2 regions of the Sphingomonas sp. CFBP 13706 genome follow, and region 2 is predicted to be linked to the other one. Evidence: riboswitches for the same ligand, from Rfam matches in the RefSeq annotation. Region 2 holds a riboswitch; the other holds the start of a gene.
The links. A riboswitch is a leader RNA that binds a small molecule or an ion and turns the genes downstream of it on or off. The one in region 2 is predicted to bind thiamine pyrophosphate.
Positions count from the first base shown of each region.

Region 1: it holds a riboswitch for thiamine pyrophosphate, as region 2 does, so the genes downstream of both, IFS44_RS11645 (TonB-dependent receptor) here and thiC (phosphomethylpyrimidine synthase ThiC) in region 2, are expected to answer to the same signal.

Region 1 is NZ_JACYVM010000005.1:206,070-209,283, forward strand. Features, by position in the region: gene IFS44_RS11645 (TonB-dependent receptor) at 1-1,922, opposite strand, end outside; TPP riboswitch at 1,993-2,081, opposite strand; gene IFS44_RS11650 (FadR/GntR family transcriptional regulator) at 2,246-2,968, shown strand; gene IFS44_RS11655 (outer membrane beta-barrel protein) at 3,175-3,214, shown strand, end outside.
Region 2 is NZ_JACYVM010000003.1:200,313-203,526, forward strand. Features, by position in the region: gene thiC (phosphomethylpyrimidine synthase ThiC) at 1-1,115, opposite strand, end outside; TPP riboswitch at 1,155-1,262, opposite strand; gene IFS44_RS07540 (MipA/OmpV family protein) at 1,351-2,214, opposite strand; gene IFS44_RS07545 (DUF2141 domain-containing protein) at 2,284-2,733, opposite strand; gene IFS44_RS07550 (sterol desaturase family protein) at 2,639-2,923, opposite strand.

The DNA of each region.
Region 1 (3,214 bases), on a different contig from region 2:
GGCAGATAGTCGTCGCCGACCGGCAGGTCGTCGCTGATCCGTGCGCGCAGATATTCGCCCGAGACATAGACGCTGACACCGCGCGCCGGGCGATAGTCGATCTCGGCATCGATCCCGTAGGAGCTCTGCCCCCCGGCATTCAGCGTCGAATTGACCAGCGCGCCACCATTGTTGATGACCGTCGCCAGCTGGCGGTTCCGGAAATCATAATGGAACCCCGTCACCGATGCGGACAGCGCTGTACCGATATAGCGATAGCCCAGCTCCTGCGAGACCGCATATTCGTTCTTGAGCGCGGTCGTCCCCGCGCTGACCAGCGCACCGCCCGCATAGCTGTCGTAGAGCGTGAACTCGTTCGGCGTGCGGAAGTTCGTCGTGATGTTGGCGAACAGCTGCTGCCGGTCGTCGATCTCGTAATGCACCGCCGCCCGCGGCAGCGCGGCGAAGCTGTCGAGGCGGACGCGGTCCTGCGGCCCGGGCAGGTAGTTGCGCCCGCTGCGCAGCACGTTGACGCCCTTGAACCCGATATCGACCGCAAGACGCGGGGTCAGCGTGACATGGTCGGCCAGGAACGCCGCCTTGGTCACCGTCACGGTCCGCTGGTTCTCATAGGCGAGCAACCGGCCGTCCGCGGTCCGGATCGCCTTTGCGCGATACCCCCAGCGATCGGCCGGTTCGCCGTCGGCGCCGACCGCGGTGTAGGACTGGACGACGCGGTCGGTGCCGTGATCGAACCACAGCCCCGCGGTCAGCCGGTGGATGCCGCGCTCGATTGTCAGCGTGTTGACCGTCCCGGCGCGGCGCTGGTCGCCGGTATAATTGCCCAGCACCGTCGCGACCCCGTCGACCGCACCCGGCAGCGCGATCGGATCGGCGAGCGGCTCGATGCCGAGGAAATTGCCGGTCGTGCCGAGCTGCGTCCCATAGGGCGAATTGCCGTAGCCGAACTGCAGATAGCTGGTGCTGTCGAGCGTTACCCCTGCGCCCAGCGCCAGATGCACCGGCGCCGACGCATAGAGGTTGCGGAACGGCGCACGGTACAGCCGCCAGTAATTGGTGTTGCCCGCGCTGTACCGCGCATCGAAGTTGAAATCGCGTCCCTGCGCGCGCCATTCGGCGAGCGTCGGGCTGCGATAGGTCGACGAGTTCGCGTCGTTGAACGACAGCGCCAGGCTCGCGCGGTTGCCGTTGCCCCATTCGCCGAGCAGCTTGGCATCGACATGTTGGCGCGTGTCATGGCCGGCACCGCGCCAGTTGTTCGCGCGCGTGTTCGAATAAGAGACGAAGGCCCGCAGCCCCGTCTGGCCGATCCGTCCGCTATCGAGCCGGACGAAGCCGCGCCGCGCCGCATAGGATCCGATCGACAGGTCGACGAGCCCGCGCGGCGCCGCACTCGGATCGTCGAGCCAGAGCGACAGCGACCCGCCCGCACCGCCCAGGGTCGGCGACGCGATATCGACCGCGCCCTGCGCCAGCGCGATCCGCTGGAGATTCTCGGTATCAGCGAACTGCGAGGGATAGGCGTAATAATAGCCAATGTCGTTCTGCGGCGCGCCCTCCATCGTCACGCCGATCTCGTCCTGCCCCAGCCCGCGCAACGTCAGGCTCGAACTGGTCGACAGACCGTAAGGATCACTCGACGCGACGGTCGCGCCGGGCAGGAGATTGACCAGCTGGAACGCGTTGAGCGTCGGCGCCTGCTTGGTGATGAACGCCGCGGCGATCGCGCTCTCGGACTTGGGCACCGTCTGGTCGGGGAGCAGCCCCTCGGGATCGAGAAGGCCGACCACGCGGATATCGACCGGGTCGGCGCCGTCCCGCGAATCCGCCTGCGTCTGCGCGCTGGCGGGGGCGAAGGCCACCACAGCAGCAAGTGCCACTGCCAGCGCAGTACATGCAACACGGGGCGGCCGGCCCGTCATCAGGTCAAATCGAAGGATCATCACGGTCTTGCGTCCACTCCACACGGAGGGACGACGGACGCGCCGCCAGCCCTCCCTACGCCGGTATCAACCGGATCAGGTTCAGCGGGTCATGGGCTGCAGCCCACCTCTCAGCCGCGCGTCAGCGGCCCCCCGGGGAGCGCGCCGTCTAGGCGGTTCGGTCTTCCGGGGATAGCGTTATTGCCCGTTCGCCCTTCCGCAGCGCCTTCCCGGCACACGCGCGGCAGAATTATATGACAATCCACGCCACCCAGACGCTTGCAGTGGGTGACAGCCGGACCGGTTTGCGCCACACAGGCTTTATGGAGCGTGTGCTGACCGACGTCGTTGCCCTAGAGAATCGGGATCTGGGACGGAACCTTACGCATGGCATGCTCGACCTGCTCGGCAAGGCCATCGTGACCGGCCAATATACGGATCGGCCCTTCCCCACCGAGGCGGAGATCGCGGTGGCGCATGGCGTCAGCCGATCGGTCACCCGTGAGGCGGTCAAGATGCTGACCGCCAAGGGACTGGTCAGCGCGCGCCCGCGACAGGGCACGATCGTCCAGCCAGCGAGCAGCTGGAACCTGTTCGACACCGATGTGCTGCGCTGGCTGCTGGACCGCAAATTTTCGGTCGAGCTGCTGCAGCAGTTCAACCAGTTGCGGATCGGGATCGAGCCTGAAGCGGCAGCGCTGGCGGCGCTGTATCACACCGAGCAGGACATGGTCGCGATCGAGGCGGGGCTGGCGCGGATGGCCGCTGCTGAGCGCAGCTATGACGATCCGCTCGACGCGGACATCGCGTTCCACGTCGCCGTCCTGCGCGCGTCGCGCAACCCCTTCTACGCACAGTTCCAGTCAGTGGTTGAAACCGCGCTTCGCACCTCGATCCGCTTCACCAACCGGATCAAGGGGCGCAGCGCGAACATCGCCGACCATGCCGCGGTCGCCGTCGCGATCGCCGCGCGCGATGCCGATGGTGCGCGCGACGCGATGCGACGCCTGATCGGCGACGTTCTCAGCCTGATCGCCGAGGCCTGACACCCGAATCGTCGCGACCCGGTGTACGATCAAGGGACAGCACCGTGCGACGCCGTCACTCGACCTGATCGCGCTTTTCACTTATCGAGACGCGGTGCCCTTGGGCCCGGTGCCGCGAGTCGAGATTTGACAAGCGCCGGAATAGCTCGAAGGACAAATGCGACCGCGCATCATGCGGGTAGCAATTGAAAACATGACGGGAAACAATGCGAAGGGCTCGAGACGAGCGAACTGCACGGATCGGCA
Region 2 (3,214 bases):
TAGGCGATGTCATACGCCTTCATGATCTCGGTGATCTCGTCGAAGCGCTCGTAGAGGAAGCTCTCCTTGTGGTGGCTGAGGCACCATTTCGCCATGATCGAGCCGCCGCGCGAGACGATGCCGGTGACCCGCTTGGCGGTCATCGGGATATAGGCGAGGCGCACGCCGGCGTGGATCGTGAAGTAATCCACGCCCTGCTCCGCCTGTTCGATCAGCGTGTCGCGGAAGATCTCCCAGGTCAGCTCCTCGGCGACGCCGCCGACCTTTTCGAGCGCCTGATAGATCGGCACGGTGCCGATCGGCACGGGGCTGTTGCGCAGGATCCATTCGCGCGTGTCGTGGATGTTGCGGCCGGTGCTCAGGTCCATCACCGTGTCCGCGCCCCAGCGGATCGACCAGACGAGCTTGTCGACCTCGGCGGCGACGTTCGACGCGACCGCGGAGTTGCCGATATTGGCGTTGATCTTGACCAGGAAGTTGCGGCCGATCGCCATCGGCTCGGATTCGGGGTGGTTGACGTTGTTGGGGATGATCGCGCGGCCGCGCGCGACCTCGTCGCGGACGAATTCGGGGGTGACGAAGTCGGGGATCGACGCACCGAAGCTCTCGCCGTCGCGCTTATACTCTTTCAGCATCGCGCGGCCGAGATTCTCGCGGGTCGCGACATATTCCATCTCGGGCGTGATGATGCCGCGGCGGGCATAGTGCATCTGGCTGACATTGGCGCCGGCCCTGGCGCGCAACGGGCGTGCGATGCTGCCGGGGAATTGCGGCACGCCGCCCGAGCGGTCGGGGCCGAGCTGGCCATTGTCCTCGGGCCGGACCGCGCGCGCGTCGTAGCTTTCGACGTCGCCGCGCGCCTCGATCCACTGGCGGCGGAGTTGCGGCAGGCCGGCGTTGATGTCGATCGTCGCCCTGGGGTCGGTGTACGGACCGCTGGTGTCGTAGACCCGCAAGGGCGGCTCGGAACAGCTCGGGTCGAGCACGATCTCGCGCATCGCGACGCGGACGTCGGGGCTGGAGGGCACCGCGACATGAACCTTCCGCGAGCCGCGTATCGGGCCGGTGGTGACGCCGATATCGGCGGTCGGGATGCGGGGATCGTAATCGGCCATGCGCTTGCTCCTAAAGGTCTCGGAGCAAGGCATGCGGTTCTGTGGCGACCGCTCCCTCCCTCCGCCGGTATCAACCGGATCAGGTTCAGCGGGTCGAAGGCTCCTGCCTTCCTCTCAAGCGCGGATCGGCGCTCCCCCGGGGTAGGGCGAGCATAGGCGCAACGGACGGGGGCGCAAACGAAAAACCCCGCGCGGTCGGGCCGCACGGGGTTTCGGGTCGATCGGCGGGTTGCGATCAGAAGGTGTAGGTCAGGCCCACCGCGCCGAGCCACTGGTCGGCATCGCCGACGTCCGCGACGATCGGGCTGTCCTTGTACTTGCCGAGCATGCGGCCGTAGAGCACGCCCGCGCCGACGCCGAACCCACGGCGCAGATCGCCCGACAGGCTCTGCAACGCGAAGGCGGAGACGTTGACCCGGCGGAAACCGCTGTCGTTGATGTCATAGGTGCGCAGACCGCTGTTGATCGTGCCGATCGGCGTGACCGCCGCATAGGTCCGGCTAAAGCCCTTGCCCGCATAATCCGCCGACAGGCCGAAGGCGACCAGGGTCCGGACCGACAGCGGCGTGGTGTAGTTGACCTGCGGGGTGATGACATAGCTGTCGTGCGTGCCCGACACGTCGTGGATATAGGCGACGCGCGCGGTCAGCGTGTCGTAATCGCTGGTGATGACGCCGGTCTTGCCGACGCCGACAAAGCCGCCGACTTCATAGGCCGTGTCGATCTTGCCGAGCGCGCGGACCTGACGGTTGTCGACCCGGCCCGTGCGATCGGTACGCACCGCGGCGATGACACCGACTTCGTAGTTGATACCGACCGATCCGGTATTGGGGATCAGGTTCACGTAGAGCTGCGTACCGCGCGTGAAGAAGTCATGCCCGCGGACCGTACCGATCGCGACCGCGCCGGGGGTGAAGCTGTTGCTGTCCGCACCCTCGTAATCGGGAAGCGACGCGACGCCGAGACCGAGCGTGATGCGGTTGTTGTCGGCGGGATCGGTGATTGGCGGGGTCGGATTGGGATCCGTCTGCGCAAGTGCCGGCGTGGCGAGGGCGACTGCCGCGGTTGCGGCAGTCAGAACGAGTGAGAATGCGCGCAAGGACGGGCTCCGGACAAAAAGGTTCCACCGCGCAACGCGGGGCAACCCCATTCGGTCCGTTGCAATCCGTCAGAAGATGTAACGCATCCTGACCTGTTGCATTTCAGCATCACCGGCGAGCATGAACCGTGCCGCGGAAAAGCGAGGCGGTCCGAAGCGTACCGCGGCGTTGTTCGAGAAGCCATAGCCCTCGCGCGGGATGCCCGCGATCGTGTCGAGCTTGGAGTTGCTGTTCTCGTCATGGATGATCGCCAGCGCATAGCCGCGCTGCGGCAGGCCCGGAAAGCTCGTCGTCCGGACCGCGGCGGGCAGGGTCCGGGTCAGTGCCTTGGCATCGTCGACACAAGCGGGGAAATTGTCGGGGTCGGCGGTCAGACAGATACGGATCAAGCCTTTGGCCGAGCGAAGATTGTCGACCTCGACGTCAAGCCGCGTGACCGGGCTCGCCGCCGCCAGAACGGCCCAGACCGCTGCCGCCGCCAGCACGCGCGGCAGCCTTGGCATGCGATCTGCCCGCATCGCCGTGCTCCCGGTCGGTGCCGCAGAGCCGATCCCAGAACCGGAAAGTGAGCTCATAATTGCACCTGTATCGTTCATGATGTGGCTGATGGCGGCTGGCCGTGATCAGCCATGTCCCCAATGCTCCCCTCCACATGAACCGGGGAAAAACCTCCCGGCCCATCGGATTGGCCCCCTCCATAACGGTCATGACCGTCAGAGCCAAACCGAGCGCACCGCCAGGGTCGGAATCGCGACGACCCGTAGCGGAATTATCACAGCAACGGGACCGGATCGAACGCCGTTGCCATTCAGATCCTCGGTCGACGACGCCCGGCCGGTGCTCCACCTGTTTGCACTGACTCTAGCCTATCGCCCCCGCAAAATGATCGAAACCGGCGGCATCCGGATACGCGGCTGCAAAGCGCGACGGCCTGTGCGCCTGCAAACTCAACGCCGCCCTGATCTATGTCCGAACACCGGATCCTCATCAAATCTTTAT